Regions from separate parts of the Streptomyces sp. NPDC001709 genome, predicted to be linked through region 1. Evidence: riboswitches for the same ligand, from Rfam matches in the RefSeq annotation. Region 1 holds a riboswitch; the other holds the start of a gene.
The links. Region 1 has a riboswitch for S-adenosylmethionine ahead of ACWC0C_RS20670 (aminotransferase class V-fold PLP-dependent enzyme). Riboswitches for the same ligand answer to the same signal wherever they lie in the genome.

Region 1 (15,387 bases):
TGCCCCCGCATCTCGCACCACGCCGGGATGTCCAGGCGGGCCGCCTCGTCGTCGGACAGGACGCGGACCGTGCCGCCGACCGGTACCCGGCCGAACACCTTGGCCAGCTCGATGACCGGGATCGGGCAGCGCTTGCCCAGGGAGTCGACGACGAGTGCCTCCGGGCCCGCCACGGTCGCCGGAGCCGCGGGTGCGCCCAGCTTCTCCCGGACCCCCGCCACCACCCCCGGCAGCACGGCCAGGAACCGCTCCACGTCCTCCTCGGCCGCCCCCGGCGGCAGGGACACCCGTACGTTCCCCTCGCTCAGCACGCCCATCGCCCTCAGCACATGGCTGGGTGTCAGGGTGCTGCTCGTGCAGGAGGAACCGGAGGAGACCGAGAAGCCCTCCCGGTCCAGCTCGTGCAGCAGCGCCTCGCCGTCGACGTAGAGACAGGAGAAGGTGACGATCCCGGGCAGCCGCCGCTCGGGGTCGCCGACGACCTCCACGTCCGGCACCAGCCGCGGCACCCGCGCCCGGATCCGCTCCGTCAGCTCCCGCAGCCGTACCGCCTCCTGGGCCGCCTCGGTCCGCACCGCCCGCAGGGAGGCCGCCGCGGCCACGATCGCCGGGATGTTCTCGAACCCGGGCGCCCGCCCCGACTCCCGCTCGTCGACGGGGCCTTGGGGGGCGAACCGCACCCCCTTGCGCACGGCGAGCAGCCCGACCCCGGACGGCCCGCCCCACTTGTGCGCGCTGGCCGTCAGCAGCGACCAGTCGCCCTCGACGGGCCCCCACCCCAGCGACTGCGCCGCGTCCACCAGCAGCGGCACCCCGGCGGCCCGGCACACCTCGGCCACCTCGGCGACCGGCTGCACGGTGCCCACCTCATGGTTGGCCGACTGCAGACACGCCAGCGCGGTGTCCGGGCGAAGAGCGGCCCCGTACGCCGAGGGATCCACGGCGCCGGCCCGGTTCACCGGAACCCGCGTCACCGTCCCCGCGCCCGACTCGAACACCTCCGCCGCATGGAGCACAGAGGAGTGTTCGACGGATGACACGATCAGGTGACTTCCCACCCGGTGACGCCCGGCCAACGCCCCCGCGATCCCGATGTGCAGGGCCCGGGTCCCCGACGACGTGAACACCACCTCGTCCGCCCGGCAGCCCACGGCCTCAGCAGCCGCCTCCCGCGCCGCATCCAGCAACATCCGGGCCTTGCGTCCCTCCCGGTACAGCCGTGCAGGATCGGCCCACCCCTCATCCAAAGAGGCCAACAGCGCCTGACGGGCCACGGGATGGAGGGGAGCGGCGGAAGCAGCATCAAAGTAGGCCATACGGCAACGCTAAACCGCCGGTCAGGGCAGCGCCCCAAAGGGGCGCGGGGAACGGCGCGACCAGCCACAAGGAGGCCGCAGCCGCCAATTCAGCGAACCTCCCGAGTTAGTAGGCACCCCTCCCCGCGAACCCCCGGAGGGCGTCGGCTAGGGTTTGGTCCGCATAAACATCCAAACCCCTGCCCGACGCAGGGCGGCGACCGACCAGCGAGAAGAAGGCCGCAGCCGAACCGCGCGGGCGAGACTCTCGGGAAGGCGCTACGTGAGTCCCAACGGCTCCGACCGCTCGCCGCGGCGCCCGATGCGGCGGAAGCTGCTGCAGGCACTGACCGCGGGCCTGGTCCTGGCGACCGCAACCGGTTGCACATACAAGGACTTCCCCCGCCTTGGTATGCCCACCCCGACCACGGAAGAGGCTCCGCGGATCCTCTCCCTGTGGCAGGGCTCCTGGGCTGCCGCGCTGGCCACCGGCGTGCTGGTGTGGGGCCTGATCCTGTGGAGCGCCATGTTCCACCGGCGCAGCCGCACCAAGGTCGAGGTACCTCCGCAGACCCGGTACAACATGCCCATCGAGGCCCTGTACACGGTGGTCCCGATCATCATCATCTCGGTGCTCTTCTACTTCACGGCCCGGGACGAGTCGAAGCTCCTCGACACCTCCAAGAAGCCGGACGTCACCATCAACGTGGTCGGCTACCAGTGGAGCTGGGGCTTCAACTACGTCGAGAGCGTCCCCGGTGTCCCCGGCGACGCCAAGACCGACAAGAACCTGGACGCCATTCCGGACCGGTTCAAGAAGGACTTCCCGGCAGGCGCCGGCGGTGTCTACGACGCGGGTACGCCCGCCACGCGGAACCCGCAGACGGGCAACCCCGGTCCGACGCTCTGGCTCCCCAAGGGCAAGACGGTCCGCTTCGTCCTCACGTCCCGTGACGTCATCCACTCCTTCTGGGTGGTGCCGTTCCTCATGAAGATGGACGTGATCCCGGGCCACACCAACGCCTTCCAGGTGACCCCCAACCACGAGGGCACCTTCCTCGGCAAGTGCGCCGAGCTGTGCGGCGTCGACCACTCCCGGATGCTGTTCAACGTGAAGGTCGTCTCCCCGGCGGCGTACCAGAAGCACCTCCAGGACCTCGCCAAGAAGGGGCAGACCGGTTACATTCCCGCCGGCATCGCGCAGACGAGCCACGAGAAGAACCGGGAGACGAACAACCTGTGAGCATCCTCAACGAACCCCAGGGTGCCGCGGCAGCTGAGGACTCGTACGAGAACGAGCTGCCGGTCAGGCGCAAGCAGCCCGGCAATGTCGTGGTGAAGTGGCTGACGACCACCGACCACAAGACGATCGGGACGATGTACCTGGTTACGTCGTTCGCGTTCTTCCTGATCGGTGGCGTGATGGCGCTGCTCATGCGCGCCGAGCTGGCCCGTCCGGGCCTGCAGATCATGTCGAACGAGCAGTTCAACCAGGCGTTCACGATGCACGGCACGATCATGCTGCTGATGTTCGCGACGCCGCTGTTCGCCGGTTTCGCCAACTGGATCATGCCGCTGCAGATCGGCGCGCCGGACGTGGCGTTCCCGCGGCTGAACATGTTCGCCTACTGGCTCTACCTGTTCGGCTCGACCATCGCGGTGGGCGGCTTCCTCACCCCGGAGGGCGCGGCCGACTTCGGCTGGTTCGCCTACTCCCCGCTGTCGGACGCGGTCCGCAGCCCGGGCATCGGCGCCGACATGTGGATCATGGGTCTGGCCTTCTCCGGCTTCGGCACCATCCTCGGCTCGGTCAACTTCATCACCACGATCATCTGCATGCGTGCCCCGGGCATGACCATGTTCCGCATGCCGATCTTCGTGTGGAACGTGCTGCTGACCGGTGTCCTGGTCCTGCTGGCCTTCCCGGTCCTCGCGGCCGCGCTGTTCGCCCTGGAGGCGGACCGCAAGTTCGGTGCCCATGTCTTCGACGCGGCCAACGGCGGAGCCCTGCTCTGGCAACACCTCTTCTGGTTCTTCGGCCATCCAGAGGTGTACATCATCGCCCTGCCGTTCTTCGGCATCATCTCCGAGGTCATCCCGGTCTTCTCCCGCAAGCCGATGTTCGGCTACATGGGTCTGATCGCGGCCACCATCGCGATCGCCGGTCTGTCCGTGACGGTGTGGGCCCACCACATGTACGTCACCGGCGGTGTGCTGCTGCCGTTCTTCTCCTTCATGACGTTCCTGATCGCCGTACCGACCGGTGTGAAGTTCTTCAACTGGATCGGCACGATGTGGAAGGGCTCCCTGTCCTTCGAGACCCCGATGCTCTGGGCGACCGGCTTCCTGATCACCTTCACGTTCGGTGGTCTGACCGGTGTCATCCTGGCCTCGCCGCCCATGGACTTCCACGTCTCCGACTCGTACTTCGTGGTGGCCCACTTCCACTACGTGGTCTTCGGTACGGTCGTCTTCGCCATGTTCTCCGGCTTCCACTTCTGGTGGCCGAAGATGACCGGCAAGATGCTGGACGAGCGCCTCGGCAAGATCACCTTCTGGACGCTGTTCATCGGCTTCCACGGCACCTTCCTGGTCCAGCACTGGCTGGGTGCCGAGGGCATGCCGCGCCGGTACGCCGACTACCTGGCGGCCGACGGCTTCACCGCCCTGAACACGGTCTCGACGATCAGCTCCTTCCTGCTCGGCCTGTCGATCCTGCCGTTCCTCTACAACGTCTGGAAGACGGCCAAGTACGGCAAGCCGGTCGGCGTGGACGACCCGTGGGGCTACGGCCGCTCGCTGGAGTGGGCGACCTCCTGCCCGCCGCCGCGGCACAACTTCCTCACCCTGCCGCGGATTCGCAGCGAATCCCCGGCGTTCGACCTGCATCACCCTGAGATCGCCGCGCTCGAACAGCTCGCGCACAGCGGTCACGGCACCGCCATCGCGGGCAGCAAGGAGGCCGGCAAGTGAAGATCCAGGGTCGGATGTTCATCTGGCTGAGCGTCTTCATCCTGATCATGGCCATCGTGTATGGCGTGTGGTCGAAGGAGCCGGCCGGTACCACCGCACTGTTCCTGGCCTTCGGCCTGAGCGTCATGATCGGCTTCTACCTGGGCTTCACCGCCCGGCGGGTCGACGCGGGCGCCCAGGACGACAAGGAGGCGGATGTCGCGGACGACGCGGGCGAGCTGGGCTTCTTCAGCCCGCACAGCTGGCAGCCGCTCATGCTGGGCTTCGGCGGTGCGATCGCCTTCCTCAGCATCGCGGTCGGCTGGTGGCTGATCTACTTCTCGGCCCCGTTCATCGTGGTCGGTCTGTTCGGCTGGGTGTTCGAGTACTACCACGGTGAGAACCGCACCCAGTAGCACACGAAAGCACGCACCGGAAGCCCGGACACTCCATCAGGAGGGTCCGGGCTTCCGGCCGTTCAGGTGATCACTTCGCCGGGTCACCCGTCCGCTGTCGCCCTCTTGCCGCAGTGTCGCTCACTCGTACGGATTACCTGCCGCGCCAGTGGGGTCGGTGCCTCATAGCGTGATCGTATGAACCACACTCCGCGGACCCGCACCGTCGTCGGCTGCGCGCTGCTGGTGACCGCCCTCGGCGCGGGCGTCAGCGCCTGCGGTTCGGACGGCAACCCCCTGTCGGCCAAGCCGTACGACGCGGCGGACGTGATCTCCTTCAACGGCCCGACCGAGGCAGGCAAGCGCGCCGACCCGGACAAGCCCCTGGAGATCACCGCCACGAGCGATGACGACCGCATCACGGACGTCACCGCCCAGGACTCCACAGGGCGCTATGTGGCGGGCGAACTCGCCGCCGACGGCAGTCGCTGGCACAGCACCTCCGCGCTGGCCGCCAACGCCCACTACACGGTCACGGTGAGCACCGAGGACGAGGACGGCGCGCCCGGCCGCAAGGTCCTCGCGTTCGACACCAGCAGGCCCACGAACAAGAAGCGGCTGAACGTCACCTTCGGGCCGGACGCGGGCGAGTACGGCGTCGGGCAGCCCATCACCGCCCAACTCGACCAGCCGGTCAAGGACAAGACGCAGCGTGCCGTCGTCGAGCGCGCCCTCAGGGTGGAATCCACGCCGGCCGTGCAGGGCTCCTGGTACTGGGTGGGGGACAAGGAACTCCACTACCGGCCCAAGGAGTACTGGCCCATCCACGCCACCATCACGGTGCACAGCAACCTGGAGGGCATCAAGATCAGCGACCGGCTGTGGGGCGGCACGTCCAAGCCGCTGAAGATCACCACGGGGGACCGGATCGAGGCCCTCACGGACGCCGCGGCGCACCGGCTGACCCTGTACAAGGACGGCCAGGTGATCAACCAGTTCCCCGTCACCACCGGCAAGCCCGGCTGGGAGACCCGCAACGGGGTCAAGGTCGTACTGGAGAAGCAGTACTTCGTACGCATGCGCAGCGCCACGCTCGGCATCGCCGCGGGCAACTCCGACTCCTACGACCTGCCGGTCTACTGGGACACCCGGGTGACCTGGTCCGGCGAGTACGTCCACGCCGCGCCCTGGTCGGTGGACTCACAGGGCTATGCGAACGTCAGCCACGGCTGCACCGGTATGAGCACCGGCAACGCCCAGTGGTTCTTCAACCACATCCACGAAGGCGACATCGTCAGGGTCGTCAACTCCAACGGCCCGCAGATGGAACCCTTCGGCAACGGCTTCGGCGACTGGAACGTCGACTGGAAGAAGTGGAGCAAGGGCAGCGCCTTGACGAACAACAAGCCGGACGGCCCAACGGAGGCGGACACGGTGAGGCTTCAGCCGACGGCGCTGTAAGTGTCCCGGAGGGGCGCAGGGCCGTACTCGCGCACGAACCATGCGCCCTGGGGCTCTCAGGCGCCCACCAGCCCCTTCCGGCGGAGCAGCGAAGCAAGCGCGGAGGCGAACTCGACGGGATCCACCGGCAGGGTGACCGCGGCGTCGGCGCGGCTCCAGGTCGCCAGCCACGCATCCTGAGGCCGCCCCATCAGCAGCAGCACCGGCGGACAGTTGAACACCTCGTCCTTGATCTGCCGGCACACCCCCATGCCCCCCATCGGCACGGCCTCACCGTCGAGCACGCACACATCGATGCCGCCCTTGTCCAGCTCCCGCCGGACGGCGTCGGGCGTCGCGCACTCCACGAACTCGACGAAGGGGACATCGGGAGCCGGCCTGCGGCCGGAGGCCAGCCGTACTTGCTCGCGGGTGTTGGAGTCGTCGCTGTAGACCAGCACCGTGGCGGTCGGCTGCATGGTTCCTCCGGGACGTCAGCGTCGTACGGACGGGAAGGACAGGGCCGTTCGGGGCGGATGTTACTCCCGTAGAAGTCCCCATGAACACCATGTCAACACCGGTTCGGCGGGCGGCAACACTCCGAACGGCACCCCCCGGAGTGAGGGCGGGATAAGCGACCGACATAATGTCGGTCGTGGCGACAGCAACGACAGTAGAAACCGGGCACGCGCACCCGTCGGTCAACCGGCCGAACCTCACCAGCGTCGGAACCATCATCTGGCTGAGTTCCGAGCTGATGTTCTTCGCGGCCCTCTTCGCGATGTACTTCACCCTGCGATCGGTGACGGGTCCGGCGCACTGGAAGCACATGGCCGAGGCGCTCAATGTGCCCTTCTCGGCGACGAACACCACGATCCTGGTGCTCTCCTCGCTCACCTGCCAGCTCGGTGTGTTCGCGGCCGAGCGCGGTGACGTGAAGAAGCTCCGTGGCTGGTTCATCCTCACCTTCATCATGGGTGCGATCTTCATCGGCGGTCAGATCTACGAGTACACGGAGCTGGTGAAGAAGGACGGCATCTCGCTGTCCTCCGACCCGTACGGCTCGGTGTTCTACCTGACCACCGGCTTCCACGGCCTGCACGTGACGGGCGGTCTGATCGCCTTCCTGCTGGTCCTCGGCCGCACCTACATGGCCAAGAGGTTCACCCACGAGCAGGCGACCGCCGCCATCGTCGTGTCCTACTACTGGCACTTCGTCGATGTGGTCTGGATCGGCCTTTTCGCCACGATCTACCTGATCAAGTAGCCGGGACCGGCTCCCGCACATCCAGAAGCACCGACGCAGAAGATCCTGACACCGGGGTAATCCGTGAAAAAGCTCTCCGCACGACGACGCCATCCGCTGGCGGCGGTCGTCGTCCTACTCCTCGCGCTGGCGGCCACTGGGGGGCTGTACGCCGCGTTCGCACCCGCGAGCAAGGCGCAGGCCGATGAAACCTCCCAGTCCCTGACCATCAAGGAGGGCAAGAAGCTCTACGAGGTCGGCTGCGCCAGCTGCCACGGCACCGGTGGCCAGGGCTCCTCCGACGGGCCGAGCCTGGTCGGCGTGGGCGCATCGGCCGTGGACTTCCAGGTCGGCACCGGCCGTATGCCCGCTGCCACCTCGCAGGGCGCCCAGGTCCCGCGCAAGAAGGTCGTCTACGACCAGACGCAGATCGACCAGCTCGCGGCGTACATCGCCTCGCTGGGCGCCGGCCCGAGCGTGCCCACCAAGGAGCAGTACGGTCCGGACGGTGCGGACATCGCCAAGGGTGGCGAGCTCTTCCGCACCAACTGCGCGCAGTGCCACAACTTCACCGGCAAGGGCGGCGCCCTGACCATGGGCAAGTACGCGCCGAGCCTGGAGGGTGTCGCTCCGAAGCACATCTACGAGGCCATGCAGACGGGCCCGCAGAACATGCCGTCCTTCCCCGACACCACGATGTCGGAGAAGAACAAGAAGGACATCATCGCGTACCTGAACGCGGTCAACGGCGACAAGACGGAGAACCCGGGCGGTCTGGAGCTGGGCGGCCTCGGGCCGGTCAGTGAGGGTCTGTTCGCCTGGATCTTCGGCCTCGGCGCGCTGATCGTGGTCGCCGTCTGGGTCGCCGCTCGGACCGCAAAGGCCAAGAAGTCATGAGTAGCCAAGACATTCCAGAAGAGAACCTGCCCGCTGAGCAGGACCACGCGCACGGCGCATTGACGGTCGCGGACGAGGAGAACCCGTTCGCCGACCCGGGGCTGCCGCCTCACGAGCACCGGATCCAGGACATCGACGAGCGGGCCGCCAGGCGGTCCGAGCGCATGGTGGCCCTGCTGTTCACGGTGTCGATGCTGGCCACCGTCGGCTTCATCGCCTCGTACTTCGCGATCCCGCACGACAAGGCGATCTTCGTCTTCCCGATCGGGCACATCAACGCGCTGAACTTCGCGCTGGGGCTGACCCTCGGCGCGGCGCTGTTCTGCATCGGCGCGGGCGCGGTCCACTGGGCCCGCACCCTGATGTCCGACGTGGAGGTCGCCGACGACCGTCACCCGATCGAGGCCTCGCCCGAGGTCCGCGCGAAGGTCCACGCGGACTTCCGCCAGGGTGCCAAGGAGTCGGCGATCGGCCGCCGCAAGCTGGTTCGCAACACGATGTTCGGCGCGCTGGCCTTGGTGCCGCTCTCCGGCGTCATGCTGCTCGGCGGCCTGGGCCCGAAGCCCGGGACCATGCTCCGGCACACCCTGTGGGCCAAGGGCAAGCGCCTGGTCAACATGAACACCAACCAGCCGCTGCGCCCCGAGGACGTCGCCGTCGGCTCCCTCACCTTCGCCAAGCCCGACGGCCTGGAGGAGACCGATGAGGAGTTCCAGAACGAGATCGCCAAGGCGGCTCTGATGATCGTCCGGCTCCAGCCGGGCAACATCAAGGACAAGCGCGAGCTCGACTGGTCGCACGAAGGCATCGTCGCCTTCTCCAAGATCTGCACCCACGTCGGCTGCCCGATCTCGCTGTACGAGCAGCAGACGCACCACGTGCTGTGCCCGTGCCACCAGTCCACCTTCGACCTCTCCGACGGTGCCCGAGTGATCTTCGGCCCCGCCGGCCACGCCCTGCCGCAGCTGCGCATCGGTGTGGACAGCGAGGGTTACCTCCAGGCGCTCGGCGACTTCGAGGAGCCCGTCGGTCCTGCATTCTGGGAGCGCGGATGAGTACTGCAGCGAACGAGACGCCCCGCTCTCGCGGGAAGGCACCGGCCGGCGAGCGGATCGCCGACTGGGCCGACGGCCGGCTCGGGATCTACTCCCTGGCCAAGTCCAACATGCGCAAGATCTTCCCCGACCACTGGTCGTTCATGTTGGGCGAAGTGTGCATGTACAGCTTCATCATCATCATCCTGACGGGTGTGTATCTGACGCTGTTCTTCCACCCGTCGATGAACGAGGTGGAGTACCACGGCAGCTATGTCCCGCTGCAGGGACAGCTGATGTCCGAGGCGTTCAACTCGACCCTGCACATCTCCTTCGACGTGCGCGGTGGCCTGCTGGTCCGGCAGATCCACCACTGGGCCGCGCTGATCTTCCTCGCCGGCATGTTCGTGCACATGATGCGCGTGTTCTTCACCGGCGCGTTCCGCAAGCCGCGTGAGATCAACTGGCTGTTCGGCTTCCTGCTGTTCGTCCTCGGCATGTTCACCGGCTTCACCGGTTACTCGCTCCCGGACGACCTGCTCTCCGGCACGGGTGTCCGCTTCACCGAGGGCGCGATCCTGTCGATGCCGATCGTCGGCACGTACATCTCGATGTTCCTCTTCGGCGGCGAGTTCCCCGGCCACGACTTCGTCGCCCGGTTCTACTCGATCCACATCCTGCTGCTGCCGGGCATCATGCTCGGCCTGATGGTGGCGCACCTGATCCTGGTCTTCTACCACAAGCACACGCAGTTCGCGGGTCCCGGAAAGACCGAGAAGAACGTCGTCGGCATGCCGCTGCTGCCGGTCTACATGGCCAAGGCCGGAGGCTTCTTCTTCCTGGTCTTCGGCGTCATCGCGGCCATCGCGGCGGTCGCCCAGATCAACCCGATCTGGGCCATGGGCCCCTACCGTCCGGACCAGGTGTCCACCGGCGCCCAGCCCGACTGGTACATGGGCTTCGCCGAGGGTCTGGTCCGCTACATGCCGGGCTGGGAGATCAACCTGTGGGGCCACACGCTCGTCCTGGGCGTGTTCATCCCGCTGGTGCTCTTCGGTCTCGTCCTGGCGGCGATCGCGGTCTACCCGTTCATCGAGTCCTGGGTCACCGGCGACAAGAGCGAGCACCACATCCTGGACCGCCCGCGCAACGCCCCGACCCGTACCGCGTTCGGTGTCGCCTGGGTGACGGTCTACATGATCGGCCTGGTCGGCGGTGGCAACGACCTGTGGGCCACCCACTTCCACCTGTCGATCAACGCCGTCACCTGGTTCGTCCGGATCGGCTTCTTCGTCGGACCGGTCGTCGCGTTCATCGTCACCAAGCGGATCTGCCTCGGCCTGCAGCGCCGCGACCGCGACAAGGTGCTGCACGGCCGCGAGACCGGCATCATCAAGCGCCTGCCGCACGGTGAGTTCATCGAGGTGCACGAGCCGCTCAGCCAGGAGCAGCTGCACACCCTCACGGCTCACCACCAGTACGAGCCGGCCGAGATCGGCCCGCTGGTCGACGAGAACGGTGTCGAGCGCAAGGTCCCGGCCACGGAGAAGCTCCGGGTGAAGCTGAACAACGCCTACTACGGCGAGGACAACCAGATCCCGAAGCCGACCGTCGAGGAGTACAAGGAGATCACGAGCGGCCACGGCCACCACTGATCCCGCGTCGCCACGCCACGACGAAGGGCCCCGTCCGGGTTACGGACGGGGCCCTTCGCCGTGCCCCGGCCTCGATAGGGTGGACCTGTTCGAGATTCGTATCCCGTACTGCGGGACATCGACACAGGAGCGGCATATGAGCGCTGTGACCCCCGCTGGAGGCGACACCGCGGCGGGCCGCTCCTGGCCCGCCCTGCTGAACGGCCTGCTGAACGGCCAGGACCTGTCCGCCGACGACACCGCGTGGGCGATGGACCTGATCATGCGCGGCGAGGCGACCGACGCGCAGATCGCCGGATTCATGGTGGCGCTGCGGGCCAAGGGCGAGACCGTCGAGGAGATCACCGGGCTCGTCCGCACGATGTACGAGCACGCCAACGTGATCGAGGTGCCCGGCCCGGCCGTCGACATCGTCGGCACCGGCGGCGACGGCGCCAAGACGGTGAACATCTCCACGATGTCGTCGATCGTCGTGGCGGGCACGGGCACCAAGGTCGTCAAGCACGGCAACCGCGCCGCGTCCTCCGCCTCGGGCTCCTCCGACGTCCTGGAGAAGCTCGGGATCAATCTGAACCTGACCCCGCAGCGGGTCGCCGAGGTCGCCGAAGAGGCCGGCATCACCATCTGCTTCGCGGTGAGGTTCCACCCGTCCCTGCGCCATGTCGCCCCGGCGCGCGGCCAGTTGGGCATCCGGACCACCTTCAACGTGCTCGGCCCGCTGACCAACCCGGCCAAGGTGCGCTCCCAGGCCGTCGGCGTGGCCGACCCCCGGATGGCGCCCATCGTGGCCGGCGTCCTCGCCGAGCGGGGCAACTCCTCGCTGGTCTTCCGCGGCGACGACGGCCTGGACGAGCTGACGACGACAGCCACCTCCCGGGTGTGGGTGGTCCGGGACGGCAAGGTAACGGAGGAGACCTTCGACCCGCGGGACGTCGGCATCGACCTCGTCCCGGTGGAGGCGCTGCGCGGCGCCGACGCGGCGTACAACGCGGACGTGGCGCGCCGCCTGCTGGACGGCGAACAGGGCGCGGTGCGGGACGCCGTGCTGCTGAACTCCGCGGCGGCACTGGTCGCTCTCACGCCGACCGACGCCCCGCTCGCCGACCAGCTCAGGGCCGGCATGGTGAGGGCCGCCGAGTCCATCGACTCGGGTGCGGCCAAGCGGACGCTGGAGCGCTGGGTGGCCGCCACCAACCGCTGACACCGGCACGGTGTGACGCGAGGCGCAGTCCAGATGGCGGACTGCGCCTTGCGCGTCGAAGATCGTATGGCAGGATACTGAACCAGGTCATGAGCGACAGTCATTCGGCCCCGGCCGGCTGTCCGGCAACCCTCCGTCCGTGGCGGGGTGCCCCGGGTGAAGACCAGGTCGTAGGCAGCGAGGTCTACGGCAAGCGCGGACCCCTCGCGCGCTTCTGACTGAGCGCGGGACCAGGGGTCCTGGTCGTCGAGGGAGCCTTCCGTGAGCAAGCGAATGCGATAGGGCCGCAGAGCCCCGCCTCCGCATCCCCCTTTTTTCCTTCACCCGCGTTCGAGCGCTCTCTGCTCACGCGGTGAATGACACCTGCTTTCACGGGAGTTGAGCCATGTCCGTCTCCACTGTTGCCGCCGACCAGTCCGTTTGTGCCCCGCTGCCCGTTCTGGGGCGGGATGTCACCGTCCCGCTCGTCACCGGCGGCGAGGTCACCTACGCCGCCCTCGACTACGCGGCCAGCGCCCCAGCCCTGCAGCGCGTCTGGGACGACGTGGCCGCCTACGCGCCGTACTACGGCAGCGTCCACCGCGGCGCCGGCTACCTCTCCCAGCTCTCCACCGACCTGTTCGAGAACGCCCGGAAGACGGTCGTCGAGTTCCTGGACTGCCGCCCCGACGACCAGCTGATCTTCACCCGCTCGACCACGGACTCCCTGAACCTCCTGGCCCGCACGCTCCCCGCCGACTGCCAGGTCTTCGTCTTCGAGACCGAGCACCACGCCTCCCTGCTGCCCTGGCAGGACGCGAAGGTCACCTACCTCAACGCCCCGCGCACCCCGCAGCAGGCCGTCACGACCCTGGAGCGGGCCCTCGCCGACCGCGACCCCCACGGTCCGGCCCTGGTGTGCGTCACCGGCGCCTCCAACGTCACCGGCGAGCTGTGGCCGGTGCGCGAACTGGCGGCGGCGGCGCACGCGCACGGTGCCCGGATCGTCCTGGACGCCGCCCAGCTGGCCCCCCACCACCCCGTGTCCGTCCGTGACCTGGACGTCGACTGGGTCGCCTTCTCGGGCCACAAGCTGTACGCGCCCTTCGGCTCCGGTGTCCTGGCCGGCCGCGCCGACTGGCTGCGCGCGGCCGAGCCGTACCTCGCGGGCGGCGGCGCCAGCCGCAAGGTGACCCGGCGTCAGGACGGCGGCGTGGACGTGGAGTGGCACGAGAGCGCCGCGCGGCATGAAGCGGGGTCGCCCAATGTGATCGGTGCCTACTCCATCGCGTCGGCCTGCAAGGCGCTCACCGAGGCCGGCTGGGAGACGCTGGTCGGGCGCGAGCAGTACCTGATCGACCGGGTCCGGGCCGGCCTGGCCGAGGTCCCGCAGGTGAAGGTGCTCTCCCTCTTCGGCGACGACGCCCCGCGCGTCGGCGTCATCTCCTTCGTCGTCGAGGGCTGGAACAGCTCCCACTTCGCCGCGGCGCTCTCCGCCGAGTACGGCATCGGAGTCCGCGACGGCCTCTTCTGCGCCCACCCCCTGGTCCGCACCCTCCTGGGCACCGATCCCCAGTCGCAGGGCGAATGCGGCGCCCCGGAGGCCGCGCCGGGCGAGAAGTCCCTGAACGCGATCAGGGTGAGCTTCGGCGCGGGCACCCCCGACGAGCACGTCGAGCGCTTCGTCACCGCGGTGAGGGAACTGGTGACCGAGGGTGCCAAGTGGTCGTACAGGACGGAGGAAGGCCGCTGCGTCCCGGCGGTGTGATCAGCGCCCCGAAGGGGCGCGGGGAACTGCGCGACAAGCCACAACGAACCCGCGCCCGCCGGCGTACCGCACCCGGCAGACGAGAAGGCGACCGGCGCCCCCCGGTCCGCCTAGTTGTCGAGGCCGATCGAGAAGGCCGCCTCAAGATCGTGCCGCGAGTACGTCCGGAACGCCACGTGCGTGTCCGTACCCTCCACACCGGGGATCTTGCTGATCCGCCCGGGGATGACATCGGCGAGATCATCGTGCTGCCGCACCCGGACCATCGCGATCAAGTCATACGTACCGGTGACGGAGAAGACCTCGCTCACCGACTCCAGCGAAGCGATCTGCTCCGCGATCTCGGGGATCCGGTCCACGCTGGTCTTGATGAGGACGATCGCGGTGATCACGGCTGGTTCTCTCCCTCGGGTGCCGGAGCTGGGGCGGACTTCACTCTAGTCGCACGGCCGTAGCGGACCCACGCGTAGCCGAAGCCGAGCCCGAAGCCGACGAGGTGGGCCAGGTACGCCACCCCGGGGCCGCCCGAGCTCTGCCGCGCCGCCGCCCACTGCAGTGCCGCCCAGAACGGCAGCACGACCCACGCCGGGAACCGCACCGGCAGGAAGAACAGGAACGGCAGAAGACTGGTCACGCGGGCGCGTGGGAACAGGTAGAGGAACGCTCCGAGGACCGCCGAGATCGCCCCGGAGGCGCCGACCAGCGACTGCGTGGAGGTGGCATTGGCGGCCGCGTAGCCCAGCAGTGCCAGATAGCCGCAGCCGACGTAGAAGAGGGTGAACTCCACCCGGCCCATCCGTTCCTCGGTCATCGCGCCGAAGACGAAGAGGAAGAGCATGTTGCCGAGCAGATGCACCCAGCTGCCGTGCACGAACAGGGCCGTGGCGGGAGTGAGGGCCTCGCGCACCGGTCCGGCGAACAGCTCGGCCGGGACCACGCCCCAGCGCCGGAAGTACGCCCGCTGCGCGGCGAGCAGGGCGTCCCCGGAGCCGTATCCGGGCGTGAGCCCCGAGGCCGGGCCCAGCACGAAGAGCAGACAGCACAGGGCGAGGAGGCCGTACGTCACGGGTGCGGATGCGCTCCGGACCGCTCTGAGGGCCCTGCCGGTCGCCGTGCTCCACTCGCTGATCATGAACACAGAGCATGACGTAACGGGACGCAAGCTCACAGACCGCCTCGCCGCCATGAACGGACCAGCGGCGAGTCCCTGCCAGGCCGTAGGGTTACGGCCACACGCGTCGCCCGGCGGCGCGGGAGCGAGCATGAGCGAGAGAAGGAAGCGGACAGCCACGATGACGGTTCCCCTGCCGACCGCCACCACCCGATGGCGCTGCACCCTGTGCGGCAACCTCACCCGGTTCGACGTGACGCGTTCCTCGAAGGTCGTCGAGTACCTCCATCTCGATCTGGCCGGCGAGCCGACGGTGGAGGAGCGCGAGGTGGTCAGTGAGACCATCGAATCGGTGCGGTGCCGCTGGTGCAACGCGGTGGACCAGGTGGAACTCGTGGACAGGCCGGGCGCCGG
Region 2 (15,387 bases), on a different contig from region 1:
GATGGTCGGCAGTTTCTGGAAGGTGACCCGCTGCCGGACGGCGTCCCGCAGCGGCTGGAACAACACTTCCCCCGCCTCGGCGAGACCGCCACCGACGATCAGGGTGCGCGGGTCCAGCAGGGTGAGCGCGGTGACCAGGCCGTCGGCGAGGGCGTCGACCGCCTCCCGCCAGACCCGGACGGCGTTCGGGTCACCGGACGCGACGGCCTTGGCGCAGTCGGCGGCGTCCGCGTCCGGGTCACCGCAGGCGGCCGCCCAGGCCTCGCTGACGGCGGACGCGGAGGCGTACCGCTCCAGGCAGCCGTGCTGCCCGCAGGGGCAGGGGATGCCGGACGGGCGTACGACGACGTGCCCGATCTCGCCGGCGAAGCCGTGCGCGCCCGCCTCCACCCGGCCGTCGATGCCGATGGCGCCCGCGATCCCGGTGCCGAGCGGCACGAACAGGAACCGGTCGGCGCCCTTGCCCGCGCCGATCCGGCCCTCGGCGAGGCCGCCGGTGCGCACGTCGTGGCCGAGGGCGACGGGGATGCCGAGCCGTTCGGTCAGCAGCGCGCGCAGTGGTACGTCCCGCCAGCCGAGGTTGGCGGCGTAGGAGGCGATGCCCTGTTCCTCGTCGACGATGCCGGGGACCGCTATGCCCGCTGCGGCGGCGGCCTCGCCGTAGCGCTCCGCGCCGTAGGCGTGCAGCTCGGCGGCGAAGCCGAGGATCGTCTCGACCACCGCGTCCGGTCCGCGCTCGCGTCCGGTGGCGCGGCGGGCGCGGTGGAGCAGCTCGCCGTCGTCGCCGACGAGGGCGGCCTTCATCCCGGTACCGCCCACGTCCAGGGCGATGACATGTCTCACCACAGCACCTAGTGTGGCCCCCCACCCGGGAGAGGTCTAGTCCACTCACGTGGTGTAGACCTTATGTGTCCATATATTGAACGGTCAGACAGCAGGGTTGGGGCTTTGACGGTGCGTCGGCGTACGGCAGGAACGATCGCGGTGGTGTCCGCACTGGGCATGACGGCGGTCCTCGGCGGCTGCGGGAGTACGGGCTCCTCCGACGTCACACTGAGACTCGTCGCCGCCGACTACGGCGACTCCCCGGCCAACAGCTCCAAGAAGTACTGGGACACCCTGGTCAAGGAGTACGAGTCCAAGCACCCCGGCGTGAAGATCGACGTCAGCGTGTACTCCTGGAACGACGTCGACGCCAAGGTCAAGGACATGGTCGCCGCGGGCCACGCCCCCGACCTGGCCCAGATCGGCGCCTACGCCGACTACGCGGCCGCCGGCAAGCTCTACCCGGCCTCCGACCTGCTCTCCATCCGCACCCAGGCCGACTTCCTCTCCCAGCTCTCCGAGGCCGGGCAGTGGAACCACACGCAGTACGGCATCCCCTTCGCCGCCTCCACGCGCGTGCTCTTCTACAACAAGACCCTGTTCGCCAAGGCCGGCATCACCCCGCCCACCACCTGGGACGAGCTGGCCGCCGACGCCAAGGCGCTCAAGGACAAGGGCGTGAAGTACCCCTACGCGCTGCCGCTCGGCCCCGAGGAGGCCCAGGCCGAGACCATGCAGTGGCTGCTCAGCGGCGCCTCCGGCAGCAACGACGGCAACGGCTACACCGACGGCATCGGCACCTACACCATCGACTCGGCGCCGAACGTCCAGACCTTCACGTGGCTCAGGGACGACCTGGTCGGCAAGGGCCTGACCGGCCCGGTCGCCCCCGGCAAGCTGAACCGCGCGGACGCCTTCTCCGCGTTCGCCGCCGGCCAGGTCGGCATGCTCAACGGGCACCCGACGCTGATCCAGCAGGCCGAGAGCAAGGGCGTGAAGTTCGGCATGGTGCCGATGCCGGGCCGGGACGGCAAGGCCAGGGCCTCGATGGGCGTCGCCGACTGGATGATGGCCTTCAAGCAGAACGGGCACCGCGACCAGATCGGCGACTTCCTCAACTTCGCCTACTCCGAGAAGAACGTCCTCGACTTCTCCCGCGAGTACGGCCTGCTGCCGGTCACCGGCTCCGCCTCCACCGCGATGAGCGACTCGGACGCCGCCCCCGACAAGGCGCTGCACCCCTTCCTCGACCAGCTGCCGACCTCCGAGCTGTATCCGGTCGGCAAGACCTCCTGGGCGTCGGTCAGCGCGGCCGTGAAGCAGGACATAGGCCAGGCCGTCGAGCCCGGCGGCAGCCCGGCCGGCGTCCTGTCCCGCATCCAGGCGACGGCGACGGCGGCGGACAGCAGCAGCAGGAGCTGAGCCGTCTGTCAGTGCCCGGCGCTACGGTTCTTCCATGGAACTCGGCCCCCGCGAACAAGCCATCCTCGCCCTGGAGCGCCGCGGCTTCCCCGGCCCCGGCGCGAAGGAACGAGCGATACGCGAGCAACTGGGCCTGTCCCCGGTCCGCTACTACCAGCTCCTCAACGCCTTGCTGGACGACGAGAGAGCACTGGCGGCGGACCCGGTCACGGTGAACCGTCTGCGGAGGGTACGGGACTCCCGGCGAACGGAGCGCTGAGTCGAGGCGGGGTCCAGGGGCGGAGCCCCTGGAGTGCAGGAGTGATACCGGCCGGCGCTGGATAGTGTCGCCGTATGGACCCTCTGCCGACCCCGCAGACCCAACCCGGCCGGGACGGACTGGCCGCCCTCCTGGCGAAGCCGACCGCGGCGATCGTCGGACTCGACTTCGACGGCACGCTGGCCCCCATCGTCGCCGACCCCGAACAGGCCCGCGCCCACCCCGAGGCCGTACCCGCGCTCGCGGCCCTGGCGCCCAAGGTCGCCTCCGTCGCCGTGATCACCGGCCGCCCCGCCGGAGTCGCCGTACGGTACGGCGGCTTCGCCGGCGTCCCCGGCCTGGGGCACCTGACCGTCCTCGGCCACTACGGCGCCGAACGCTGGGACGCGGCCACCGGCACCGTCACCGCCCCCGCCCCGCATCCCGGCGTCGAGGCGGTCCGCGCCGAGCTGCCGGGCGTACTGGACCGCGCCGGCGCCTGGCACGGCACCTGGATCGAGGAGAAGGGCCGGGCGGTCGCGGTGCACACCCGCCGCGCCGACGACCCGCAGGCCGCGTTCGACGCCCTGCGCGGCCCCCTCACCGACCTCGCCGCCCGCCACGGCCTGATCGTGGAACCCGGCCGCATGGTCCTGGAACTGCGCCCGCCGGGCATGGACAAGGGCGTGGCGCTCGGCGAGTACGTCCGCAAGACCGGCGCCGAGTCGGTCCTCTACGCCGGCGACGACCTGGGCGACCTCCCCGCCTTCGACGCCGTCGACGAACTCCGCTCCGAAGGCGTCCCCGGCCTCCTGGTCTGCAGCGGCAGCACGGAGGTCACGGAACTGGCGGAACGAGCGGACGTGGTGGTCGACGGCCCCGCCGGCGTCGTACACCTCCTGCGGGCGCTGGCCGCTCAGCTGGACTGAAGTTCCCTGAGCGCCCGCAGCTGCTCCAGGAACCACTGGGCGGGCGGCAGCGCGGTGGCGGCCGCGGCGAGCCTCTTCGACCGCTCCGCGCGCTCCCCGTCCGGCATGCCCAGCGCCTCGTGCAGGGCCCGCGCGGTCTCCAGCACGTCGTACGGGTTCACCACGAGCGCGTCGGCGCGCAGCTCCTCGTACGCCCCCGCCTCCCGGGACAGCACCAGTGCGCAGCCGTGGTCGGAGACGAGCGGGATCTCCTTGGCGACCAGGTTCATGCCGTCCCGGATGGGGTTGACCAGGGCCACGTCGGCGAGCCGGTACGCGGCCAGGGAGCGCGCGAAGTCGTCCTTGACGTGCAGCACGACCGGGGTCCAACCGGGCGTCCCGTACTGCGCGTTGATCTCCTCGGCCACCCGCTGCACCTCGGCGGTGTAGTCCCGGTACACGGCCAGGTCCTGCCGCGACGGATACGCGAACGCGACGTGCACCACCCGCTCACGCCACTCGGGGTGCTCCTCCAGCAGCTGCCGGTACGCCAGCAGCCCGCGCACGATGTTCTTGGACAGCTCGGTGCGGTCGACGCGCACGACGGTCTTCCGCCCCTCGCCGATCTCCTCCCGCAGCGCCGCCATCCGCTCGTCCACATCCGGCTCATGGGCCCGTTCGCGCAGGAAGTCGCCGTCCGCGCCCAGTCCGTGCACCCCGATCGCCGTATCGGCGAGGCTCCCGGGACCCAGTACCGCCGTGCAGCACGCCGTGAACGCGTCCGCCCACCGCCGGGTCAGGAACGCCGCCCGGTCCGCGCCCAGCATGCCCTTCAGCAACTGGGCCGCGATGTCGTCGGGCAGCAGCCCGAAGTACTCCGGCGGCGCCCACGGCGTGTGCGAGAAGTGGCCGATCCGCAGGTCGGGGCGGAGTGCGCGGAGCATCCCGGGGACCAGGCACAGGTGGTAGTCCTGCACCAGGACCGCCGCCCCCTCGGCCGCCTCCTCGGCCAGCGCCTCGGCGAAGGCCCGGTTGTAGGCCTCGTACGCCGCCCACTGCCGGCGGAATTCCGCGTCGAAGACCGGCTCCAGCGGGGTCTGGTACAGCATGTGGTGGACGAACCAGAGCACGGAGTTGGCGATGCCGTTGTAGGCGTCGGCGTGCACCGCCGCGTCGATGTCGAGCATCCGCACCCGCTGGCCGCCGGTGTCCTCGGTCGGCAGCAGCCCGCCGTCCGCCCGCCGCACGGCCTCCCGGTCGCCGTCACCGAGCGCCGCGCACACCCATACGGCATGGGCGTCCGCCCCGATGGCCGACAGCCCCGAGACCAGCCCGCCCCCGCCCCGCTTGGCGCGCAGCGAGCCGGCCCCCTCGTCGCCCACCGTGTACGAAACCGGCCCGCGATTGCTCGCGACCAGCACCCGAGCTCTCTCAGCAGCACCCTGCGTGGAAGCCATGGTCCTCAACCTAGGGCCTGCCCGGCGGATCTTGCCAGAGACGCGGGGGCTGGCACGCACATCTGCCGCGTTGTCGTCGGTCGCCGATGCTCCGCATCGACTCCCTCCTCCGCCTTGCAGCTGCACGCACCAGCCCCCGCTCACCTGTGCTGGTCAGGGACCGTCGGTTTCCTCGGGCCAGATCCGCCGGGCAGGCCCTAGCCCGGCCCGGAAACGCTCAAACGTACGGCTGCCTCCGCTGCCCGCGGCCGTATACGAACTCAAGCCACCCGGCGTTCGGCGTACTCCGCGATCTCCAGCATCGGTGGCCGTTCCTCGGTGTCCACCGAGTACGTGCGTGGCTCGAAACCGTCCTCGCCGCGTTCGAACTGGGTGAGGGAGGGGCGGACGAGGTGCCCGCGGGCCAGCCGGAGCTGGGCCGTGCGGTAGATGGCGGCGGCCATCCGGCCGAGGGCCTGCCCGTCCTGGTGCCGGTGCTTGCGCACGCCCACGTCCACCTGGGCCAGCGCATCCAGCCCCACCAGGTGCAGGGCGTCCACCAGCATGCCCAGCTCGACGCCGTAGCCGACGGGGAAGGGGAGCTGTTCCAGCAGGCTGCGCCGGGCCGCGTACTCCCCGCCGAGCGGCTGGACGAATCCCGCGAGCTGCGGCCAGTGCATGTTCAGCAGCGGGCGGGCCATCAGTTCGGTGACCCGGCCGCCCTGACCGGCGGCCCCGGCGAGCGGACGGTCGTACATCGCCTTGACCAGGTCCACGCCCGGCTCGGTGAGCAGCGGGCCCACGATCCCGGAGACGAAGTCGGAGGAGAACTCCCTCAGGTCGGCGTCGATGAAACAGAGGATGTCCCCGGTGGTGACCAGGAGGGAGCGCCAGAGCACCTCACCCTTTCCGGGGACCGCCGGGAGGCGCGGCAGGATCTCGTCCCGGTGAACCACCCGCGCGCCCGCGGCGGCGGCGATCGCGGAGGTGCGGTCGGTGGAGCCGGAGTCGACGACGACGATCTCGTCGACGAGCGGGACCTGCTCCACGAGGTCGTGACGGATGACCGCGACGATGTCGCCGACCGTCTCCTCCTCGTTGAGCGCGGGCAGCACGACGCTGACCGTCTGGCCGGTGCGCTGCTTGGCGGACAGGATCCGGTGGAGCGGGCGATCGGTCACGGACCAGGAGCGGGTGGCCAGCCAGCGCTCGACTTCTTCCAGCACGGTCTGCGACTCCTCACTGTTCGTGATCGCACGGGCTGCACCGTGTGATCCATCTCGCGGTTCGGACGACTATCTCAACTGTCCTGGCCTTCGGTTACAGTCTTGAACAACGCCGATGACCATCGCATGTCGAGGGTCAACGTGCGCACACAACCGCATACCGCTCATCCAGAGGGGCAGAGGGACACGGCCCGATGAAGCCCCGGCAACCCTCCAGTCGGTACTCGTCTTCGCAGCGAGGCTCCCGGCTAGGGAAGGTGCCAAATCCGTCTCACGGCGAGATGCGTCGTGAGGAAGATGAGGAGAAAGGGCCTCGCCTCCATGGCTGTGCAGACAGTTGCAAGCACCTCCACTCCCACCGTCGACCTCGGTCCCGCCGCGGCCCTGAGCTGTCGCGAGTGCGGTCACCGCGTCCCGCTCGGCCCGGTCTTCGCCTGCGAGGAGTGTTTCGGCCCGCTGGAGATCGCCTACGACTTCTCCGCCTACGACACCGAGGAGCTGCGCCGCCGCATCGAGGCCGGCCCGGCGAACATCTGGCGGTACGCCCCGCTGCTGCCCGTCCCGGCCGACGTGGCCGACAAGCCGAACCTGAACCCGGGCTGGACCCACCTCGTCAGGGCCGACAACCTGGCCCGTGAACTCGGCGTCACCGGCGGCCTGTTCATCAAGGACGACTCCGGAAACCCGACGCACTCCTTCAAGGACCGCGTCGTCGCCCAGGCCCTGGAGGCCGCCCGCGCCTTCGGCTTCACCACCCTGTCCTGCTCCTCCACCGGCAACCTCGCCGGTGCCGTCGGCGCCGCCGCGGCCCGCGCCGGCTTCCGCTCCTGCGTGTTCATCCCGCACGACCTGGAGCAGGGCAAGGTCGTCATGGCTGCGGTGTACGGCGGCGAGCTCGTCGGCATCGAGGGCAACTACGACGACGTGAACCGCTTCTGTTCCGAGCTGATCGGCGACCCGGCCGGCGAGGGCTGGGGCTTCGTCAACGTCAACCTGCGGCCGTACTACGCGGAGGGCTCCAAGACCCTCGCGTACGAGATCTGCGAGCAGCTCGGCTGGCGGCTGCCGGACCAGATCGTGGTGCCGATCGCCTCCGGCTCCCAGCTCACGAAGATCGACAAGGGTCTGCAGGAGCTGATCAAGCTGGGTCTGGTCGAGGACAAGCCGTACAAGATCTTCGGCGCGCAGGCCGAGGGCTGCTCGCCGGTGTCCACCGCCTTCAAGGCCGGGCACGACGTCGTACGCCCGCAGAAGCCGAACACCATCGCCAAGTCCCTCGCCATCGGCAACCCGGCCGACGGGCCGTACGTCCTGGACATCGCGCGCCGCACCGGTGGTGCCGTGGAGGACGTGACGGACGAGGAAGTGGTCGACGCCATCAGGCTGCTCGCCCGTACCGAGGGCATCTTCGCGGAGACGGCGGGCGGTGTGACGGTCGGCGTCACGCGCAAGCTGGTCGAGGCCGGTGTGCTGGACCCGACGAAGACCACGGTCGTCCTCAACACGGGTGACGGCCTGAAGACGCTGGACGCGGTGGCCGACACGGGGCTCACCGCCACCATCCGCCCGACCCTGGACTCCTTCCGAGAGGCTGGCCTCGCATGAGCGTGACCGTTCGCATCCCCACCATCCTGCGCACCTACACCGGTGGCCAGGCCGAGGTCAGTGCCCAGGGCGCGACCCTCGCCGAGGTCATCGCCGACCTGGAGAAGAACCACACCGGGATCGCCGCCCGCGTCCTGGACGACCAGGGCAAGCTGCGCCGGTTCGTGAATGTCTACGTCAATGACGACGACGTCCGCTTCGAGCAGGGCCTGGAGACCGCCACCCCGGACGGCGCAGGTGTCTCCATCATTCCGGCGGTCGCCGGCGGCTGATCGTTACCTTAGGTAACTGCGGTTACTGATTGTTCATTGAATTGCCCCCTCCGTAAGAGAAGCGGAGGGGGCAATTCTGCGTGATTGAGCGCGGTACAGTTGGGGAACCTGGTCGCGGTCTTCGGGTCGCGAGCCCTGGATTCATGCCGCAACACTCGATAAGAAGCAGCCAAACTGCGCGGGTTTTATGCGGCTTTTGTGGCGTTTGCGGGGCCCGACTTGCCCGGAATTCAGACGAATTCTCGCCACATTCCGGACCGTTCCCGTCCAGAATTCTCGTCCGATTGACCTGTTGCAGACGGCAGTTGGACAGATACATTCAGCCGCGGTCGACGCGTTCCGGCGCACGCCCCCGTCCGATGGGGGGTGAGGTCTGACCCGGATCCGCGAAGTGTGGATCTGTGCAAGGGCCAGTAATAGGGGAGTTAGGCATGGCTCAGGGCACCGTCAAGTGGTTCAACGCGGAGAAGGGGTACGGCTTCATCGCGGTCGACGGTGGTGCGGATGTTTTCGTCCACTACAGCGCGATCCAGATGGACGGTTACCGCACCCTGGAAGAGGGGCAGCGGGTCGACTTCGAGATCTCGCAGGGCCAGAAGGGCCCGCAGGCGGACATGGTCCGGCTGGCGACCAGCTGAAGCACGCGTCGACTGACAGCGACGTTCTTCTGTTCATCTTCGAAGGGCCCGTACCTCCTGGGGTACGGGCCCTTCGTCGTGCCCGCCGCCCCCTGTTCGCGCGCGGCTGAGCGCCCCCACCGGCATGCCCGAGGCGCTTGCACTCGAGGGTGCCGAGTGCTAATCATTGGCGTTAGCACTCTGAAGGTGAGAGTGACAAAGAAGGACCGGGTCGGTGAGGCCCGCAGGCCAAGTGGGGCAAGGAACCACGAGGCCGGCGAGCCGTCCGTCGCGGGCGCGGGCGCGGTCCGAAGGAATCACCCCCAGTCCTGGAGGGACCACTTCACATGGCCAAGATCATCGCGTTCGACGAGGAGGCGCGGCGCGGCCTCGAGCGCGGCATGAACCAGCTCGCGGACGCCGTCAAGGTGACGCTCGGCCCCAAGGGCCGCAACGTCGTCCTCGAGAAGAAGTGGGGCGCCCCCACGATCACCAACGATGGTGTCTCCATCGCCAAGGAGATCGAGCTCGAGGACCCGTACGAGAAGATCGGCGCCGAGCTGGTCAAGGAAGTCGCGAAGAAGACGGACGACGTAGCCGGTGACGGCACGACGACCGCGACCGTCCTGGCCCAGGCCCTGGTCAAGGAAGGCCTCCGCAACGTCGCCGCCGGTGCCAACCCGATGGCCCTGAAGCGCGGTATCGAGAAGGCCGTCGAGGCCGTCTCCGCCGCCCTGCTGGAGCAGGCGAAGGACGTCGAGACCAAGGAGCAGATCGCCTCCACCGCGTCCATCTCCGCCGCCGACACCCAGATCGGCGAGCTGATCGCCGAGGCCATGGACAAGGTCGGCAAGGAAGGCGTCATCACCGTCGAGGAGAGCAACACCTTCGGCCTCGAGCTCGAGCTCACCGAGGGCATGCGCTTCGACAAGGGCTACATCTCCGCCTACTTCGCGACCGACATGGAGCGCATGGAGGCGTCGCTCGAGGACCCGTACATCCTCATCGCGAACTCCAAGATCGGCTCCGTCAAGGACCTGCTCCCGCTGCTGGAGAAGGTCATGCAGTCGGGCAAGCCGCTGCTGATCATCGCCGAGGACGTCGAGGGCGAGGCCCTGTCGACCCTGGTCGTGAACAAGATCCGCGGCACCTTCAAGTCCGTCGCCGTCAAGGCCCCGGGCTTCGGCGACCGCCGCAAGGCCATGCTCGGCGACATCGCCATCCTCACGGGCGGCGAGGTCATCTCCGAGGAGGTCGGCCTCAAGCTGGAGAACGCGACCCTGGACCTCCTGGGCCGCGCCCGCAAGGTCGTCATCACCAAGGACGAGACCACCATCGTCGACGGTGCCGGCTCCTCGGAGCAGGTCAACGGCCGCGTGAACCAGATCCGCGCCGAGATCGAGAACAGCGACTCGGACTACGACCGCGAGAAGCTGCAGGAGCGCCTGGCGAAGCTCGCCGGCGGTGTCGCGGTCATCAAGGCCGGTGCCGCCACCGAGGTGGAGCTCAAGGAGCGCAAGCACCGCATCGAGGACGCCGTGCGCAACGCCAAGGCGGCCGTCGAGGAGGGCATCGTCGCCGGTGGTGGCGTGGCCCTGCTGCAGGCCTCGGGCGTCTTCGAGAAGCTGGAGCTGGAGGGTGACGAGGCGACCGGCGCCAACGCCGTGCGCATCGCGCTCGAGGCCCCGCTGAAGCAGATCGCCGTCAACGGTGGTCTCGAGGGTGGCGTCGTCGTGGAGAAGGTGCGCAACCTGGCCGTCGGCCACGGTCTGAACGCCGCCACGGGTGAGTACGTCGACATGATCGCCGAGGGCATCATCGACCCGGCGAAGGTGACCCGTTCCGCGCTGCAGAACGCCGCCTCCATCGCCGCGCTGTTCCTCACCACCGAGGCCGTCATCGCCGACAAGCCGGAGAAGGCCGCGGCCCCGGCCGGCGGCGGCATGCCGGGCGGTGACATGGACTTCTGATCGACCTGACGGTTGATCGCCTGTCCTACGGACCGAGGGCGGTACGTCCAGCTTCTGGCTGGGGGTGCCGCCCTCGGGCGTTTGTCGAGGTCAGTCGGCGTAGTCCTTGAGTTCCTCCGTGTCCAGGGTGATGCTCACCGGCGGCGGAAGTTCGACGGTGGCGCCCCAGGAGTGGGACTGGGACTGCTGGTAGCGGCCGTCCTTGGGCTCGCTGTAGACGACGACGGTGTTGTTGTCACGGTCGATGAGGAGGTAGACGGGGATGTCGGCCGCTCCATAGCCGACGGGCTTGTCGATACGGTCGCGCTGGTTGGTGTCGCGGTCGTGAGAGGTGATCTCCACGGCCATGAGGGCGCCGTCGGCCGGGGACCAGTTGCCGTGTCCCTTGAAGTGGCCCCTGGGCGCGAGAAAGCCGTCCGTGATAGAGCGGCCCTTACGGTATGCCTCGGTCTTGACACCTCGTTCGGGCACGAGGTTCAGCTCGGGGCGCTGCTGCATGCACTGACGGAGCAGCCACATGAAGATCTCGCAGTGGTTGCCGTCCGGCATGGCCTTTACTACTACCTTTCCGTTGATGTACTCAAGCCGCACGGTTTCGGGGGCCACCGCGGCCAGCTCCTCGAACTCCTCGACGTCGAGCGGCCCGTGCCTCACACACAGCCGCCCGCCGAGGAACTCCAGCCGGTTCCGCAGTTCCCTCGGAGCCCTGCGGACGAGTTCCTCGAAGTCCTCGACGGACATCTGCGGGCGTTCTTCGGTGTCAGGGGTCATGGCGTCGCCTCCTCCCCTCCATCGTGCCCCTGAGTGGTCATGTCGGACCGTGGAAGCCGTCATACGGGTGTCCTTTCTCGTCGTTTGAGGGCCATCGCAGCGCGGATCTCCGCTGCGTGGACTTGGACCGCCGAAACGGGCAGGGGCGCGTTGGAGTGCGTTGGCGCGCGCTCGCCCCGGCAGCCGCCGCACACACCCCCCGGCAGTGCCTCCGGCCGCCCCGGTACCCCGCACTCCGCGCACTCCAGGACCCGGCGGGGTGGGCGGCGGACCGGTTCCGGGGGGACTTTGTCGATCAGGCGGCGGCGGACCAGGGCCGCCGGGTGGTGGACCGGGGTGGGCAGGCCCTCGGTCAGGGCGCGGAGTACGGCGTCGTCGGTGGCGCCGCGCGCGAACCACCCCTCCAGCAGCGGGGCGAGCGCCGCGCAGTCGGCGGCGGAGAGGGACAGGACCGGGGCCGTACGGCCCAGGGCGGCGAGGAGGATGTGGGCACGGGAGCGGGTGGGGTGGGCGGTGCGCTCGTCCGGCGGCGGCTCCGGCTCCGGTACGTCGCCGCGCGTGAAGGCCGCCCACCAGCCGTCGTCGCGTGCGGTACGGGACCACCACGATCGGGTGATCCAGCGCGAGCCGCCGCCTTCCGTCTCCAGCCGCTCCCTTCCTCGCCGTAAGTGCCCTGCCGCCTGGAGCCGGTTGAGGGCGGTGCGGAGCGCGCACTGGCCGTACGGAAGCTGCTTGGCCAGCGTTTTCACCGAGATGTCGGCGCCTTCGGGGAGGCGGTCGATGTACGCGGCGATGGCCGCCTCGCGGGGCGGGAGGTGCGCGAAGTCGTGGTTGGTGCGGGGGCGTTGGTCCGACGCCGAGCGCTTGCCGTAACCCGGATTGGCCATCGGGTGGGGGGACGGGTGCGTGGGCAGGAAGGCAGGACTAAGGTTGGCTTCAGCCACAGGATCGAGCTCTCGTCTAATCGATCTTGCTGGTTAAGCCCCCGCAGGTGTTGGTAGCACCTGACGGGGGCTGTTCGTTATGCGGGACGTTAGAGGGTTGTGACTGTCCGTCGCAAGTCGGTTGCGTCAAGTCAACTCGCGGGGTGGGAGGGCGGGTTGAGGCCCTCCACCCATTCCCTGCAAAGAGCGCTCGGAGCTGGCGGCTTGAGCTTCGGGGCGCCGGATCGGGACAGCGCCTAGGCCCCCGGTGTGACCACCGAGAGCGTGTCGCCCGGCTCCAGCCTGTTGTAGAGCCATACGGCGTCCTTCACGTCCAGGCCGATCCAGCCGCCGGTTCGGGAGGTGCAGGCGAGGGAGCCGACGTGGAGGGTGGTCCGGTGGGTGTCGCGGAGTTCGACCACGTACGGTTCCCGCACCTTGCAGGCGTCCTTGGCGAGTTGCTCGACGGGGTCCCGTTTGAGGTCGAGTTTCGCGGACACGGTCAGCAGGTCGGCGGTGACGAGGACCGGGGCGCCCGAGGCGATGGGCATGACCCGGCCGTCGACGGTCAGGGTGTGCTTCTCGAAGTTCACCGTGCCGGTGACCGGGACCGCGGCGGAGGCAGAGGCGGAGGGGGTCGGGGTCGGGGACGGGAGGCGGGGAGCGGTGGCGGCCGGGGGCCGGCGGTGAGCAGGGGTCCCGCCCGAGTCCAGGGTCAGTGCGAGTGCCGCCAGGGCGAGGGCCGCGGCGCCCGCGCCGATGGCGAGGCCCGCGCGACGGCGGCGACCCCGGCGGACGGCGCGGCGTCGGATCCCGGGGGCGCCGAGGGTCGGCGCGGTCTCGTTCTCCTTCGCCAACTCACGGAGCGCGGTGGTCAGTTCATCCGTGGTGGGGTCATCCGACACGGCCGCCCTCCTTCCGTACCGGCTCCTCGGCCTCGTCCGTACCCAGCTGCTTCGCCAGTGCCGCCCGGCCCCGGGACAGCCGGGCCTTGACGGTGCCCACGGGTGCGCCGGTCTCGGAGGCTACCTGCTCGACACTCAGGTCGCACAGATGGTGCAGGACGATCGCCAACCGCTGCGCCTGGGGCAATTGGCGCAACGCGGCCACCAGCGCGGCGTGTTCGGGGCCGGGGCCCGGGGTCGACTCGGGGAGCGTGTGCCGTCGCACCAGTTCCAGCCAGCGCCTGGCACGCCGCCAGCGGCTGACCGCCAGCCGTACGGCGACCGTGCGGATCCAGGCCTCGGGGGCGCTGTCGGCCAGGAAGGACTTCCGCCGGTCCCAGGCGCGTACGAACGCCTCCTGCACCACGTCCTGGGCCTCGCCGTGGTCTCCGGTGAAGGCGTAGAGCTGCCCGGTCAGGCGGGGGAACGCGGTCGCGTAGAAAGCATCGAACTCGTCCTCGGTCATGCCCTCCGCCGCAGTCTTCCTGAGTTTCTCGTTTCCCGTGCAACCCGCCCGCCCCGCCCGCGCGTACAGGTCCCGTAGGCCGCACGTGGCGTACATCGAAACACACGCGACCCAAGGAGAAGACGATGCGGATGGGCGCCGGGATCCCACATGACTTCGCTGCGTACGCGCGCACCCGCTGGTCCCGACTCGTCGTCACCGCCCGGTTGCTCACCGAAGACCTGCCCGCCGCGCAGGATCTCGCGCTCAGAACGCTGATACGCGTGCACGCGCGCTGGCGCCGCGTTCCGCGCAACGACGTGGACTTCCATGTACGGCGTCAGCTCGTGCGGAGCTGGATACGGCGGCGGCCGTGGCCGCTCGGGCGGCGTGCCGGCCGGCAGCGGGCCGTGCTGGTGCTGCGGTACGGGGAGGGGCTGCCGGATGCGCAGATCGGTCAGTTGCTCGGCATCTCCAAGGGCGCGGCGCGCTACTTCGGCAAGCGGGGACTGAAGGCGGCCGGGGGCGATGAGCAGCGGTTGCGCGAGGCCTACGCCGCCGCGGCCGGGGATGTGGTTCCCCCTCCGGTCCCGCTGGACGCGGTGATGGAGCGGGGGCGGGTGCGGCGGCGCCGCCGGGTCGCGGTGGTCGCCGGTGGTTGTGCGGTGGTGCTGGTGGCCGGGGGTTTCGTCGCCGTGGGCCTGGTCGGCGGGGCCGGCAGCGGTTCGCCGTCCCGTACGGTGGCGGGTCGCGAGGCGGGTTCCGTACGGATCGTGGCGCCGGGGGAGCGGGTGCAGGCGGCGCCCGGTGTGGAGATGTGGCTGACCGCGGACGGCAGTCACTGGTCGACGCCGGAACAGTCCAACCAGTTCCGCGGGTTGGACGCCTACCCACGCCACACGCCGGGGGTGTCCCTGCAGGCGGAGCCGCTGAAGGACCGGTACTTCCTGTCCGGGCTGTACTACGGCGTCACCGGGGACCCCGGACGTGTCGAGCTGAGCACCGGCCACGGCAAGGTCGCCGCCCATGTGCTCACCCTGGCGGGCAGCCCCGGCTGGGGCGTCTGGTACGCGAGTACGCCGCTGTCCGCGCGGGACACCAAGACGCTCATCGTCGAAGGCATGGGCGGTGACGGCGTCAGGGTGTACGACGCCGCGGGCGCCGTCGTGGCCCGGCTGCGGAGCGGGGGGTGGCGCGCATGACCCCGGAGCTCAAGGAGGAGCACGAGAAGGAGCCCGAGAAGGAGCCCGAGACGGAGCCCGAGACGGAGCCCGGGCGGGGGCCCAAGAAGGCTTCCTCGCCCGTGCGTTCGCGGCGCGTTCCGCTCCGCGTCCGGCTGCGCCGCAACCGGGGCCGTATCGTGCGCCGGCTGCTGGTCGCCTTCCTGCTCCTGCTCGCCCTGCTGGTCGGGGCGGTCGTCGTCGCGTACAAGCTCACCGTCATTCCCGACCCACACCCGGACACCGTCGTCCAGAGCACCGTCTTCCTCGACGAGAAGGGCGCCTACCTGGGCCGCCGGGGGCCGGTCGACCGTCAGGAGGTGCCGCTGTCGCAGGTGCCGCGATATGTGCAGGACGCGGTGATCGCCGCCGAGAACCGTTCCTTCCGCACCGACTCCGGGGTCTCCCCGAAGGCGCTCGTCCGTGCCGTCGCGGCGGCGCTGACCGGCGGCGAACGGCAGGGCGGCTCCACCATCACCCAGCAGTACGTCAAGAACGCTCTGCTCAGCCCCGAGCAGAGCCTGTCGCGCAAGGCGCGCGAGGCGCTGATCGCGGTCAAGCTGGA

Region 2: it holds a riboswitch for S-adenosylmethionine, as region 1 does, so the genes downstream of both, thrC (threonine synthase) here and ACWC0C_RS20670 (aminotransferase class V-fold PLP-dependent enzyme) in region 1, are expected to answer to the same signal.

What each region holds. Positions count from the first base shown of each region.
Region 1 is NZ_JBSFGB010000013.1:136,714-152,100, forward strand. It holds gene ACWC0C_RS20615 (aminotransferase class V-fold PLP-dependent enzyme) at 1-1,316, opposite strand, end outside; gene ctaC (aa3-type cytochrome oxidase subunit II) at 1,579-2,538, shown strand; gene ctaD (aa3-type cytochrome oxidase subunit I) at 2,535-4,268, shown strand; gene ACWC0C_RS20630 (cytochrome c oxidase subunit 4) at 4,265-4,663, shown strand; gene ACWC0C_RS20635 (Ig-like domain-containing protein) at 4,841-6,103, shown strand; gene ACWC0C_RS20640 (hypothetical protein) at 6,160-6,561, opposite strand; gene ctaE (aa3-type cytochrome oxidase subunit III) at 6,729-7,349, shown strand; gene qcrC (cytochrome bc1 complex diheme cytochrome c subunit) at 7,413-8,225, shown strand; gene qcrA (cytochrome bc1 complex Rieske iron-sulfur subunit) at 8,222-9,280, shown strand; gene qcrB (cytochrome bc1 complex cytochrome b subunit) at 9,277-10,914, shown strand; gene trpD (anthranilate phosphoribosyltransferase) at 11,051-12,115, shown strand; SAM riboswitch class IV at 12,201-12,317, shown strand; gene ACWC0C_RS20670 (aminotransferase class V-fold PLP-dependent enzyme) at 12,501-13,862, shown strand; gene ACWC0C_RS20675 (Lrp/AsnC family transcriptional regulator) at 13,973-14,254, opposite strand; gene ACWC0C_RS20680 (rhomboid family intramembrane serine protease) at 14,251-14,994, opposite strand; gene ACWC0C_RS20685 (hypothetical protein) at 15,155-15,387, shown strand, end outside.
Region 2 is NZ_JBSFGB010000001.1:140,858-156,244, forward strand. It holds gene ACWC0C_RS00770 (ROK family protein) at 1-843, opposite strand, end outside; gene ACWC0C_RS00775 (extracellular solute-binding protein) at 955-2,247, shown strand; gene ACWC0C_RS00780 (DUF3263 domain-containing protein) at 2,282-2,506, shown strand; gene otsB (trehalose-phosphatase) at 2,581-3,414, shown strand; gene ACWC0C_RS00790 (alpha,alpha-trehalose-phosphate synthase (UDP-forming)) at 3,402-4,850, opposite strand; gene ACWC0C_RS00795 (glucosyl-3-phosphoglycerate synthase) at 5,111-6,055, opposite strand; SAM riboswitch class I at 6,217-6,359, shown strand; gene thrC (threonine synthase) at 6,377-7,660, shown strand; gene ACWC0C_RS00805 (MoaD/ThiS family protein) at 7,657-7,932, shown strand; gene ACWC0C_RS00810 (cold-shock protein) at 8,364-8,570, shown strand; gene groL (chaperonin GroEL) at 8,897-10,519, shown strand; gene ACWC0C_RS00820 (Uma2 family endonuclease) at 10,610-11,290, opposite strand; gene ACWC0C_RS00825 (hypothetical protein) at 11,350-12,177, opposite strand; gene ACWC0C_RS00830 (hypothetical protein) at 12,471-13,118, opposite strand; gene ACWC0C_RS00835 (SigE family RNA polymerase sigma factor) at 13,108-13,623, opposite strand; gene ACWC0C_RS00840 (sigma factor-like helix-turn-helix DNA-binding protein) at 13,749-14,804, shown strand; gene ACWC0C_RS00845 (transglycosylase domain-containing protein) at 14,801-15,387, shown strand, end outside.